DNA from 2 places in the Pseudomonas sp. NBRC 111131 genome. Region 1 is predicted to be linked to the other one. Evidence: riboswitches for the same ligand, from Rfam matches in the RefSeq annotation. Region 1 holds a riboswitch; the other holds the start of a gene.
What was found. A riboswitch is a leader RNA that binds a small molecule or an ion and turns the genes downstream of it on or off. The one in region 1 is predicted to bind thiamine pyrophosphate.
Positions count from the first base shown of each region.

Region 2: it holds a riboswitch for thiamine pyrophosphate, as region 1 does, so the genes downstream of both, APH34_RS19645 (TenA family protein) here and thiC (phosphomethylpyrimidine synthase ThiC) in region 1, are expected to answer to the same signal.

Region 1 is NZ_BCBH01000004.1:165,801-172,694, reverse strand. It holds gene APH34_RS05985 (FAD-binding oxidoreductase) at 1-651, opposite strand, end outside; gene APH34_RS05980 (multidrug efflux SMR transporter) at 754-1,086, opposite strand; gene APH34_RS05975 (LysR family transcriptional regulator) at 1,174-2,064, shown strand; gene waaA (lipid IV(A) 3-deoxy-D-manno-octulosonic acid transferase) at 2,076-3,347, shown strand; gene APH34_RS05965 (TolC family outer membrane protein) at 3,419-4,855, opposite strand; TPP riboswitch at 5,017-5,123, shown strand; gene thiC (phosphomethylpyrimidine synthase ThiC) at 5,282-6,894, shown strand, end outside.
Region 2 is NZ_BCBH01000023.1:59,217-66,110, reverse strand. It holds gene APH34_RS19650 (bifunctional diguanylate cyclase/phosphodiesterase) at 1-1,010, opposite strand, end outside; TPP riboswitch at 1,150-1,264, shown strand; gene APH34_RS19645 (TenA family protein) at 1,344-1,991, shown strand; gene tenA (thiaminase II) at 1,988-2,653, shown strand; gene APH34_RS19635 (DNA-binding protein) at 3,008-3,991, shown strand; gene APH34_RS29595 (DUF6021 family protein) at 4,049-4,222, shown strand; gene APH34_RS19630 (hypothetical protein) at 4,289-4,564, opposite strand; gene APH34_RS19625 (DUF4142 domain-containing protein) at 4,588-5,088, opposite strand; gene APH34_RS19620 (hypothetical protein) at 5,258-5,500, shown strand; gene xth (exodeoxyribonuclease III) at 5,497-6,291, shown strand; gene APH34_RS19610 (GNAT family N-acetyltransferase) at 6,315-6,821, opposite strand; gene APH34_RS19605 (MgtC/SapB family protein) at 6,832-6,894, opposite strand, start outside.

The DNA.
Region 1 (6,894 bases):
GCCCAGGGCGTGCAGCAATGCTTCGGTGCCCGCGCCAGCGCTGAGCACGATGCGCTGGGCGCGAATGTCGCGGTCATCCACGCGCAGGCCCACCAGCTGGTCGCCTTCGCGCAAGGGTTCGATATGTTCCCCGGCCAGCACGCTGTCGCCGGCCAGTTCGGCCAGGTTGGCCAACAGGCTGGGCACGTCGATGACCAGCTCCGCCAGGCGATAGACCTTGCCCTTGAAGGCACGGTCTTGCAGCGCCAGCGGCAGTTGTTCGCCCTTGACCTGTTCGACCCGGGTGCGCACAGCCTTGCTGGCGAAGAAACTGGTGAGGTTGCCGGCCAGGGTGCCAGGTGACCATAGATAGTGGGCATCGGAAAGCAGGCGGGTATGGCCGAGGTCCAACTCGCCGTTGCCGGCCAGGGCCTCACGCCAACGGCGTGGCATATCGGCAATGGCTTCCGAGGCTCCGGTCAGGGCGCCGTGCAGGGCGTACTTGGTGCCGCCGTGGATGATGCCCTGGGACTTGATGGTCTGCTCGCCGCCCAGGCTGGCACGTTCCACCAGCACGGTCGAGTAACCTAGGCGGCGCAGGCGCGCATTCAGCCACAGGCCTGCGACCCCGGCGCCGACGATCAGCACGTCAGTGGAAATGGCGGTTGGCATGGCGGTACCTCGAAGACTGGGACAGCTGGCAAGTATACAGGGTCGAGCCGGCATGAGCTTTGCGAGGGAGGCTTTGCCGCCCCGCACCCGCTCAGGCAATCATCAATGCCCGGCAGTCTTCGAGAACAGCTGAATCACCACCACGCCGCCAACGATCATCGCCATCCCCAGCATCGCCGGTACATCGAGCTTCTGCCCATAGATCACCAGGGCTGCCACGCTGATCAGCACGATCCCCAGCCCGGACCACACCGCATAGGCGATACCCACCGGAATGCTACGCACCACCAAGGTGAGCATCCAGAACGCGATCGCATAGCCGCACACCATCAGCAGCAACGGCAGCGGTGTGCTCAGGCCTTTCACGGCCTTCATGGAAGCGGTGGCGATGACTTCGGCACAGATGGCGATAGCAAGGTAGGTGTAGGCGTTCATGGTACGTTTCTCCGGTGACTGGTCGGGCATTCTAGACGTTACCTGGATGCGGTAAAGTCATTACCTATCGCTTATGGGGATAGGTTGATGGCCGAACAGTGGAACCTTGATCAACTGCGCATCTTCGTGCGCGTGGCCGAACTGCGGTCGTTTTCCGCCGTAGCGCGAGAGCAGCGTCGTGCCCAGTCGGCGATCAGCAGCGCCATCGCCCTGCTCGAAGCAGACCTGGGCGTAAGCCTGTTCGACCGCAGCAGTGGGCGCCAGCCCAAATTGACCGAAAACGGCAACGCATTGCTGGAGGATGCCCGCGAACTGTTGCGCCAGTGCGAACGACTGGACGGCCGCGCCCTGGCCTTGATGCGCGGGCAGGAAGCGTTACTGCGGGTGGCCCAGGACGAGGCGATGCCTTACCAGCCGGTCATCGACAGCCTCGACGAACTGGCCCGCCGTTATCCGTACCTGGAGGTGCAACTGGCCAGCGGGGCCCAAGGCGATGTCGCCCGCAAACTGGCGGAGCGGCGTGCCGACCTGGGCCTGTTCTTTCACCATGAAAGCATCCCCTCATCACTTGAGCGGCGGACCCTGGGCAGTGTGGAGATGGTCACGGTATGTGCGGTCGACCACCCGCTGGCGCGCCAGCGGCACGTCACCCGCCAGCAGTTGGCCCGTCATCGCCAGTTGCTGATTACCCCGCAGCAAAGCGGCTACCCGGGCGGTGAGGCCATCAGCCCGCAGGTGTGGCGTGCCGACAGCTTCTACGCCATGGCCGAGTTGCTGATGCGTGGCCTGGGCTGGGCTTGGCTGCCGAGGCATGTGGTGCAGTACCCCACCTACCAGGCGCACATGGTCGAACTGGCCACTCAATGGCGGCCACCGGCATTGGTCGTCGAACTGGCCTGGCGCCGGGACGAGCCGCTGGGCCCGGCCGCGCAATGGCTGGCCGAGCGCTTTGCAGTGCACCTGCGCGCGATCGGGTAAACTTCGCCGCCATGAACAGATCACTCTATACCCTGCTGTTTCACCTGGGCCTGCCGCTGGTTGCGCTGCGCCTGTACCTGCGTGCGCGCAAGGCGCCGGCCTATGGCCAGCGTATCGGTGAGCGCTTTGCCCGCAACCTGCCGGCCATGCGCCAGGGCGGCATATGGGTGCATGCCGTCTCGGTCGGCGAGAGCATCGCCGCGGCGCCCATGGTGCGCGCCTTGCTCAAGGCGTATCCGGACTTGCCGGTCACCCTCACCTGCATGACCCCCACCGGCTCAGAACGCATTCGCGCCCTGTTCGCCGATGAGCCGCGCGTCCAGCATTGCTACCTGCCTTACGATCTGCCATGGGCGGCGGGGCGTTTTCTCGACCATGTGCGCCCGCGTCTGGGCATCATCATGGAAACCGAGCTGTGGCCCAACCACATCCACCAGTGCGCCAAGCGCGGTATCCCGGTGGCCTTGGCCAATGCACGGTTGTCCGAGCGCTCTGCCCGTGGCTATGCGCGTTTCGCCAGCCTGACGCGACCGATGCTCGCCGAGATGAGCCTGATCGCGGTACAGACCGAAACCGAAGCGCAGCGCTTTCGCGACCTCGGCGCGCGTCCCGCATGCGTGCAGGTGACCGGCTCGATCAAGTTCGACCTGAAGATCGATGGGCAACTGCTGCCGCGCGCCAAGGCGCTGCGCGAACAGTGGGGTGCAGCCCAGCGCCCGGTGTGGATCGCCGCCAGCACCCATGAGGGTGAAGATGCTCTGATCCTGCAGGCGCATCAGCAGTTGCTGCAGGCGCATGGCGATGCTCTGCTGATCCTGGTGCCGCGCCACCCCGAGCGGTTCGATGCGGTGCATGCCTTGTGCGCCGAGCAGTTCACCACCGTGCGCCGCTCTGCCGGCGCTGCTGTCGACAGCCACGTCCGCGTACTGCTCGGCGATACCATGGGCGAATTGCTGTTCCTCTATGCCCTGGCCGACATCGCCTTCGTCGGCGGCAGCCTGGTCGCCACCGGTGGCCACAACCCGCTGGAGCCCGCGGCGCTGGCATTGCCGGTGCTCATGGGGCCATATGTGTTCAACTTCCTCGAAATCAGCGCGATGCTGCGCGAGGCGGGGGCGTTGCAGCAGGTCGACAATGCCGATGGGCTGGCGGAAGCCGTGCGCCGGTTGATCGAGCTGCCGCAAGATGCCCAACGCATGGGCGAGGCGGGAAGGGCGGTGATGCAGGCCAATCAGGGGGCGTTGCAACGCTTGCTCGATAGGTTGGGCAAACTCATCGGCTGATACCTCGGGGCCGCTTTGCGGCCCTGTCGCGACAAAAGGCCGCCCCTACAACGATTGTGCGAAGCTCCAGGTCAAGGGCGACGCTCGAAGTTCTTGGCTGCGGCAGCCGCCAGGTCCGGTGGCAGGAAGTCCTTGTCCGGGTTGTAGTCGGGCTTGAGGTAGCGCTTCAGGTCTGCCAGGTCCTGTGGGCTCAAGGTCCCCGCTGCCTGCTTCAGGCTCAGGTTGTCGAGAATGTAGTCATAGCGGCTGTTGTTGTAGTCACGCACCGAGGTGTACAGCTGGCGCTGGGCATCGAGCACGTCGACGATGTTGCGAGTACCGACCTGATAGCCGATTTCGGTGGCTTCCAGCGCGCTCTGGTTGGACACGATCGATTGCTTGCGGGCCTGCACCTGCTCGACATCGGTGTTCACCGCGCGGTGCAGGTTGCGGGTGTTCTCCACCACCTGGCGGCGCAGGCTTTCGCGTTGCTGTTCACTCTGGTTCAGGCGCTGGTAGGCCTCGCGCACTTGCGAGCTGGTCAGGCCGCCGCTGTAGATCGGGATGTTCAACTGCAGGCCGATGGAGGTCTGCTCCACGTCTCCGCTGTAACGCACACCTGGCTGCGGCGCCGGATTGCTGAAACCGAGGTTGTCGTTGTCGCCTTTCTCGTAGCGTGCCACGGCATCGAGCGTTGGTGCGTGGCCGGCCTTGCGCTGGCGCAGGGTTTCTTCGGCGGCGGCAACGGCGTGGTTGGTCGCCAGCAGGTTGAGGTTCTGCCGCCCGGCGGTTTCCACCCAGGCCTTGGCGTCATTGGGGATCGGTACCTGCACGGGCAAGGTATGGACCACGCCCTGGATGGCGGTGTACTCGCGGTTGGTCAGCGTCACCAGGGCTTCGAAGGCATCCTGCACCTGGCGCTCGGCAATGATCCGGTTGGCCCGGGCAGTGTCGTAGCTGGCCTGTGACTGCAAGACGTCGGTCTTGTCGGAGAGGCCGACGTCGAATCGTTCGTTGGACTGGTCCAGCTGGCGCTTGAACGCGGCCTCTTCGGCCTTGGTGGCAGCCAGGTTGTCCTGGGCGCGGAGCACGGCGAAGTAATTTTGCGCGGTTTGCAGGATCAGGTTCTGCTCGGTGGCCGACAGCTCCAGTGCCGCCTGTTCATTGACCGCCTCAGCCGCCTGCAACTGGAACCAGCGATCGGCACGGAAGATCGGTTGCGACAGGGTCGCGCTCCAGGCATTGCCGCTGCGGTTGGAGGTAATCGACGGTTCATCGAACTTGGTGCGGCTATTGAGCATCTCGGCGCCGGCCGACAGGTTCGGTAACAGGCCGGCGCGGGCCTGGGGCACCACTTCGCGACGAGCGCCATAGTCGGCGCGGGCAGCGGCAAGGTCGGCGTTGTTGTCGACCGCTTCCTGGTAGACGCTGACCAGGTCGGTTTTCACTGTAGTGGGCACATCCGCTGCCCAGACCACTGCGTTGGACGCACAAGACACGGCTATCGCCAGTGAGAGTTTGCGCAGCATAGGGGCAATCCTTGTACGAAAGATAATTACTAAACTGTTGAGTTTTGAGCGATGAGGCAGTGTAGTGCCATGCGCACCCGGCAACAATCGTTGCCTGCGCCTTTCATCAGCCCTGTGTTCAACCTGCTTGGCTTTGCCGACCCCACCAGTCTAGACTGCGCATGTTCTTGTCGGGGTGCCTTGATGCAAAGGCTGAGATCGCAAAGTTGCGGATCCCGTTGAACCTGATCAGGTTAGCGCCTGCGTAGGGAACAAGATTGCTCGCCTTCCCGGGGAGCCTCTTGTGCCAGGTCCGGGATTGTCACAGCTCATGCAGCTCAAGGCACCTCCCCGTTTCCGGCACTGCACACCCGTCAAGGGGTGCGTCCGCGTCTTTCAGGTTCTCCCCGACATTCCACCGCTAGGAAGCTGTCTGGAGAGCCTGTGATGAGCAAACAAGAAAAAACGATCAACCTCAGCGAATCGGCGCAAGTCGATCAGCAGTCCGTGCAACCCTTCCCCCGTTCGCGCAAGGTGTATGTCGAAGGCTCGCGCCCGGACATCCGCGTGCCCATGCGCGAGATCAGCCTGCACGACACCCCCACCGATTTCGGCGGCGAATCCAATGCCCCGGTGTTGGTCTATGACACCTCCGGCCCGTACACCGATCCCAGCGTCATCATCGATGTGCGCAAGGGCCTGGCCGATGTGCGCTCGGCCTGGATCGACGCCCGTGGCGACACCGAGCGCCTGGGTGGCTTGAGCTCCAACTTCGGCCAGCAACGCCTGAACGACGCTGAGCTTGCCAAGCTGCGTTTCGCCCATGTGCGTAACCCACGCCGGGCCAAGGCCGGTGCCAACGTCACGCAGATGCACTACGCCCGCCAGGGCATCATCACCGCCGAGATGGAGTACGTTGCCATCCGCGAGAACATGAAGCTGCAGGAGGCACGCGCCGCCGGTTTGCTCAGCCAGCAACACGCCGGCCACAGTTTCGGCGCAAGCATTCCGAATGCAATCACCGCTGAGTTCGTGCGTGAGGAAATTGCCCGCGGCCGCGCGATCATCCCGGCCAACATCAACCACCCTGAGCTGGAGCCGATGATCATCGGCCGCAACTTCCTGGTGAAGATCAACGGCAACATCGGCAACAGCGCCCTGGGCTCCTCGATCGAGGAAGAAGTGGCCAAGCTGACCTGGGGTATTCGCTGGGGCTCGGACACCGTCATGGACCTGTCCACCGGCAAGCACATTCACGAAACCCGCGAGTGGATCATCCGCAACTCGCCGGTGCCGATCGGCACCGTGCCGATCTACCAGGCCTTGGAAAAGGTGGGTGGCGTTGCCGAGGATCTGACCTGGGAGCTGTTCCGCGACACCTTGATCGAGCAGGCCGAGCAGGGCGTGGACTACTTCACCATCCATGCCGGCGTGCTGCTGCGCTACGTGCCATTGACCGCCAAGCGCGTCACCGGCATCGTCAGCCGTGGTGGTTCGATCATGGCCAAGTGGTGCCTTGCCCATCATCAGGAGAACTTCCTGTACACGCACTTCGACGAAATCTGCGAAATCATGAAGGCCTACGATGTCAGCTTCTCGCTGGGTGATGGCCTGCGCCCGGGCTCGATCGCCGATGCCAACGATGCGGCGCAGTTCGGTGAGCTGGAGACCCTCGGCGAATTGACCAAGATCGCCTGGAAGCACGACGTGCAATGCATGATCGAAGGCCCGGGCCATGTGCCGATGCAGTTGATCAAGGAAAACATGGACAAGCAGCTGGAGTGCTGCGACGAGGCGCCATTCTACACCCTCGGCCCACTGACCACCGACATCGCCCCGGGTTATGACCACATCACCTCGGGCATCGGTGCCGCGATGATTGGCTGGTTCGGCTGTGCCATGCTCTGCTACGTCACACCCAAGGAGCACCTGGGGCTGCCGAACAAGGATGACGTCAAGACCGGCATCATCACCTACAAGATCGCTGCCCATGCCGCTGACCTGGCCAAGGGCCACCCGGGCGCGCAGATCCGTGACAACGCCTTGTCCAAGGCACGCTT
Region 2 (6,894 bases), on a different contig from region 1:
GCATGGCTGCTGCGTCGGTGTTCGTCCTCCAGGCGCCCGATCAGTTGCTGATTGACCTGCTGCGCAAGCTCCAGGGCGCTGAACGCCTCCTGGCGCTTGCGCAGCAGCCGCAACGTCCACGCCAGGCTGGCGAGGATCATCAAGGTCATGCTCAGGTTGAGCCAGAACTGGCGTGAGTAGGCCAGGGCAGAGGGCGCCAGAATTTCATCGTAGCGTTGGCTGACGACAATGCTGAAGCCACGTTCGGCGACACGCCGGTACAGGCTCTGATAGGCCTCGCCAGAGGCATATTGCGTGAGCTGCCCTGATTCGACGCCTGAGCCGGGCACGCCTGGCTCGAAGCTGTCGCCGGCCCCGATCACGCCATGGGTGTCGATGCGCAGCCGCTCCTGGCCGTCGTCCTGCACCAGGCGTATCAGCCCGGTGGTGCCCAGGTCGATATGCTGGAACAGTACCGCCAGGTAGCCGATGTCGAGCTGCACGAGGAGGATGGTGTCGATTTCACGGCTTGGCAGGCTGGTCAAGGGCAGCAGGAAGGGCAGTCGCCAGTTTGGTGTGTCGGACGGGGCCACACGCGGCAGGAACGCTTTGAAACCATAGCGGGCGACGTGCACGTTCAATTGCTGCAGCCAGGGGGCTGGCAGCACGGGGGCTTCGTCGCCGTGGCTGGCCGAAAGCAGGCGGCCGTGCCGGTCATAAAGGCCCATGCGCTTGAACACTGGGTCCTCGGCCAGCAGCCGGGCGAGGCTGAGGTTACCCTGGTGCAGCACCTTCATATCCTCCTGGGTCACCCGGCCGACGGCCTGTGCGCGGTCTACCAGTTGGCGCAGGCTCTGGGCAACGATGCTGGCCAGGTTCAGGTGCTCAACGGCCTTGGCGGACAGCGCGTCCTGGCGCGCGGCGGCCTTCTGGGCGAAATGCAGCCCCCAGAGAAAGGTCAGGGTGGCTGCGCAGAGCATCAGGATCAACAGGCGCAACAGGCCTGTAGACGAGAGAGAACGGCGGATCACTGCTGGTATTCCCGACCCGGGGTGAAGGCGGAAAAATACGACAATAAGATGACAGCATAATGACTAGTGGCGATGTGCCTTTAGCCTTGTGGGCGTCGATCAGGCCAGTGGCAACGGCCGTCGATCTGCTGTATACCTGCACTCCACCAAGGGGAGCCCGGCAACGGGCTGAGAAACCGCTGGCAACTGCAGCGCGGTGACCCTTCGAACCTGATCCGGATCATGCCGGCGAAGGGATGGGACTGCCGACCTGCCTTTTTGCCGGCCTCACTGCGAGGCCGCTCCATGCCCCACTCGAACGGTCTCGCTGTCACCTCAATGGAGGACAGCACCATGACCGAACGTTTCACCCAAATCCTGCGCCGTCAGAGCGAACCGACCTGGTCGGCTGCCGTGGGCCATCGCTTCGTCACCGAGCTCTGCAACGGCAGCGTGGCCGACCCGTTCATGATCCGCTACCTGGTTCAGGACCATCGCTTCATCGACAGCTTCCTGACCTTGCTCGGTGCGGCGATCGCCACCGCCGACACCTTTGAGGCTCGGCTGCGCTTCGGTCGCTTCGCCGGCATGATCTCGAGCGACGAAAACACCTATTTCCTGCGCGCGTTCGAAGCCTTGGACGTCAGCCCCGCGCAACGCAACGAGCCCGCGGACAGCGGGCCGACTGCCGGCTTCAAGGCCATCATGCGCGAAGCGGCGGCTACCCGGTCCTATGCGGCCGCGCTGGCGGTGCTGAACGTGGCAGAAGGGCTGTACCTGGACTGGGCCAGCAAGGCGCCGAAACCACTGCCGGCCAACTTCGTCTACGCCGAGTGGATCACCCTGCACGACAACCCGGCATTTGCCGAATTCGTTGCCTTCCTGCAGGCCGAACTGGACCGGGTAGGGCCACAGGAGGCAGCACTGAGCAGCGACTTCTACTCACGTACCGTGGCGCTGGAGCTTGCCTTTTTCGACGCCATTTACGATGAGGAAGCCTGAGCATGGATATTTTCGAGCGCCTCAAAGCTGCAACCGCGCCGCAGTGGGCCCGCTATGTCGACCACGATTTTGTGCGGCAGATGGGTGAGGGCACCTTGGCCGAGGAGGCCTTCCGCACCTACCTGGTTCAGGACTACCTGTTCCTGATCCAGTTCGCCCGCGCCTGGGCACTGGCGGCCTATAAAAGCAGGACCCCCGCAGATATCCGCGCCGCCCAGGCTGGCCTGGCAGCCATTCTCGACGAGACCGAGCTGCACCTGCGGCTTTGCGCGCGTTGGGGGCTGTCGCAAGCCGATATCGCAGCCGCTCCGGAGCATCAGGCCACGGTGGCCTACACCCGCTACGTGCTCGACTGCGGCGCCGCCGGCGACCTGCTGGAGCTGCATGCAGCCTTGGCACCGTGTGTGATTGGCTACGCCGAAATCGGGCGCGTGCTGGCCGAGCGGATCGGTGACCTGAGTGACCATCCTTACCGCGAATGGATCGGGGAGTATGCCGGTGAGGCCTACCAGGACGTGGCGGCGTCGGCACGCAAGCACCTCGATGACCTGGCGGCGCGCAGCATGACTGAGCAGCGCTTCATCGAGCTGGCCGCGATCTTTGGCCAGGCATCGCGGTTGGAGGCCGACTTCTGGCAAATGGGCCTCGACAGCCAAGGTTGATGCGCTTACGCGCTGCCTGGCGCTTTACAGCCTCAACAGTAAATGGGTACCACGCGGTACCCATTCACTGCCCGCTTTAGCCCCGCACTATAAGGTCGCGCCGCCCGGCGCCGACCTGCTCCCCCTTCAATCCATCCCCACCTGCCTGCGCCTATTTGCGCCGCCGCACCCTGGCCGGGTGCTTTGTGTACTGCTCCTACGGCAGCCACCTCCCACACCCAGAATTCGTGCTATCTCATGCGATAAGCCGTGATTATTAAACCTTAGTAAGTGCTTGAATTTCCGTGCGAGGAGGGTGAGAATTCCCATGTAAATACATGGTACGTACCATGATACGAAATCGTAGGAGCATTCATGGCCCGGGGCGGTATTAACAAAGCGGTAGTGCAGCAGGCACGGCAGGTATTGATCGCTCGGGGTGAGTACCCGAGCATCGATGCTGTACGTATCGAACTGGGCAACACCGGCTCCAAAACCACTATCCATCGTTACCTCAAGGAGCTTGAGGAGCACAAACCTGCCGCGCTGCAGGGTGCCCCAGCACTGAGCGACACGCTGGGCAAGCTGGTGGGGCAGTTGGCAGACCAGCTTCAGGAGGAGGCGGATGCCCGCGTCGAGCAGGCGCAAGCGGCTTTCAACGAACAGCGCGAACAGCTCGAGGCGCAGTTGCACCTGGCCCAGCAGGCATTGGCCACCGCACACCAGCAACTGCAGATACAGGCCGCAGCACTCGCTGCCGAATCGGAGCGCCTGGTAGCCACCCAGAGCACGTTGCAGGCCGAACAACTGCGCAGCGCCAGCCTGAATCAATCACTTGGGGAGTTGCAGGTGCGCCTGGCCGACAAGGACGAGCAGGTGCGCTCACTGGAAGACAAGCACCGCCACGCCCGGGATGCCCTTGAGCACTACCGAAGCGCCAGCCGCGAACAACGCGAGCAAGACCAGCGCCGGCATGAAGCCCAGCTGCAGCAGCTGCAGGTGGAGTTGCGCCAGTTGCAGCAAGGCATGATCGTCAAACAGGACGAACTGACCCGCCTGCACCGCGACAACGAGCGCTTGCTCGGTGAACATCGACAGGCCTGCAGTGAACGCAAGGCGCTGGATGAGTTGCTGGAGCAGCGGGACGCGCAGATCCAGGGTTTGCGTACGATCCTGGCGCAGGCACAGGGCGCCAGCGAAGAAATGCGCCGGCAATTGCAGGTGCAGGAGCAGCACCTGGAAGACAAACGGGGTATCTGTGCGGAGCAGGGCAGGCAATTGCAGTTTCTGCAGGGTGAGCTGGTCAAGCGGGATGAAGCACTTAAGGACTGTCGGCAGCAGTTGGCAGCCGGCAAATAAAATCAAACTTCGAGCGGCATTCACACTCTTCCTAAGACACCCAAGGGAGACTGTTACATGACCAAGCCAACCCAGCAGCCGGAAAAAGGGCAGGGCCCGCATTCCTCCGATAAAGCCAGCAAGAACCACGAGCTGGGTTTTGACCCGGACTCACCAGACCTTGACGACCCGCAAGTAGACCCTACAGGGCCAGCGATAGCGCCAAGGGATGAGGAGAAGAAGCACAAGTAGCCTTCTTCATCGATACCGGCGGCAGCGGGCAACCCCGCTGCTACCTGGTTTGCGCTTAGGGTGCGCCTACGTCTGTGAACGGTCTGTCTGTGCACCGTCCGCCTGCTTGGCGGCGTCCACGCCGGCTGCCGACAATTTGATCGGGTAGCTCAAGCTCAGTTGGTGTTCCTCGTCCACCGCCACACTGCCGTCCTGGATCAGGCCATGTTCCTGCAAGGTCTTGAGCATGCCTGCCACCGCCTTTTCGCCGCGGTAGTTGTCCAGTACTTCCTTGCCCAACCCATGGGGATGAGCGTGGAGCAGGCGGGTGAGGATTTCGCTACGCAGTGCATCGTTAGTCATGAGAGCCTCGTGCAATGGGTCGATTATTTGCCGTGTTTGGCCTGAAGCGCCTTGGCCTGTTCCAGATGGTGTTCCAGGGTAGGCAAGGTGTCACTGGCGAAAGCTTTCAGCTCGGGCTTGTCGGACGAAGCCGCTTCCTTCTTGAACAGTTCCACCGCCTTTTCATGGGCATCGACCTGGTTGTTGACATACGACTTGTCGAACGACTCGTCACGCCATTGCAAGATCATTTTTTTGACCTTGTCGGTCAGCGCTGCATCGTCCGGCACCTTGATATCCAGCTTGCGGGCAATGTCGCCGAGCTTCTGGTTAGCCTTGGTATGGTCGGTCACCATCTGCTGGGCGAAGGTCTTGATTTCGGCGTTCTGGCTCTTTTCCAGTGCCAGGTTGCCGGTAACGACCTCGGCAATGCCTGCCTCGGTGGCGGCATCGACAAAGTCATCGGAAGTGGCGGCCATCACTTGCCAGGACGCCATGCCCAGCACCATTGACAAGCCCACGCGTTTGATCAACAGATTGCTCATGTCTCTCTCCTTGCTACCGTGGCGCGACCTCGTTTGTCGCTTACGGTTGAGCCCGCTCTGCGGCCATAGGTTTAATTTTTTTTGCACCCAGGCGTACGTCGCACGATCACGTGGAACGATGCGCAGCGCACAGGCTCACACATTCAAAGGTTTGCAAAGGAGTAGCGCCATGAGCATCGAACGCAGTATTCCTGAGCTTGAGGCCTGGTATGCCCAATACGACGATGACAGTTATCGGCTTGAGTCGCCCGATGCCTACTACGAAGGGCTGGTCCATACCGCCGAAGCGCTGCTCAATGACGGCGCGATCGAATGGGATGACTGGGTGGCGCTCAAGGCGCTCGCCGATGAGGCGCAACTGGGTGCATTGCCCGACGCCGTACAGGCCCACGTGGATGACCCGGACGCATGAAAGCCCTGCGCATCGCCACCTTCAACATCAATGGCATCCGCAGCCGGCTGCCGGCACTGCTGGCCTGGCTGGACCGGGAAAAGCCCGACATTGCCTGCCTGCAGGAACTCAAAGCCGCGGACCAGCAGTTTCCTCGGGAGGCTATTGAAGCCGCCGGGTATGGCTGCTTGCACCACGGTCAGCCCGCGTGGAACGGTGTCGCCATCCTGGCCAGGGATAGCCAGCCCCTGGAAGTGCGCCGAGGCCTGCCGGGCATGGAAGACGACAGCCAGAGCCGTTATCTGGAAGCGGCAGTTCACGGCTTGCTGGTAGGCTGTCTGTACCTGCCCAACGGCAACCCGCAACCGGGCCCTAAATTCGATTACAAGCTGCGCTGGTTCGAGCGCCTACTCGCCCATGCGCGCAGCCTGCAGGGCAGCGGTCATCCAACGGTGCTGGCGGGTGACTTCAACGTCGTGCCTACCGACTTCGACATCTATAACCCTCGCTCCTGGCAAAAGGATGCATTGCTGCAACCAGAATCGCGTCAGTGTTACCAGGCTTTGTTGGAGCAGGGCTGGACCGACGCCATTCGCCATCTGCATCCTGACGCGCGCGTCTATACCTTCTGGGACTATTTTCGCAATCACTGGGCACGCAATGCCGGGCTGCGCATCGATCATCTGTTGCTCAACCCTGAGCTTGCGCCCTACCTCAAGGCCGCCGGAGTGGATGCCTGGGTTCGTAATGAAGCCAAGGCCAGCGACCATGCACCGGTGTGGATCGAGCTGGGTACGCGCAAGCAGCGCTGAGTGGTAGCGCTGCATCCAAAGGGTTATTCCACGCGCAAGCGCATGGCGCATCTGCCGGCCAGACCATGAGCCGCCTCGCTGGCCAGAATGCTGCGCAAACGGGGGCTCAGGTGCTGCTCCTCAATACGTTCGAACCCATAGCGTGCATAAAAAGGCGCATTCCACGGCACCTCAGCGAATGTGGTCAGGGTCAGTTGCTCAAAGCCCCGACGCCGCGCCACGTAGGCGGCGTGATCCAACAGCCGCCTGCCGACCCCTTGCCCTTGGGCCTCCAGACGCACCGAAAGCTCATGAACGTGTAGCGCGTGTACCTCCATGCTGGCACAGAGGAAGCCCAGCACCTGCCCCTGGGCATCCTCGGCGACCCAGCTGCATTCGGCCAGCATGAACCCACGGTGCGCCGCTGAGTCAAGCACGTCGCCATCGGCCAGCCATGCCAGGTCGGCTACCCGGGCAAATGCCTGTGCGGCGGACCGTTCGACACCGGCCAGATGAGCGATATCACCGGGACGAGTAGTACGTATAACCATCGCGCGCTCCTTAATCGGCTGCCAATACTTGTGCTTGCAACTGCCAGCGCACCGAGCTGACGCCTTTTTCCAG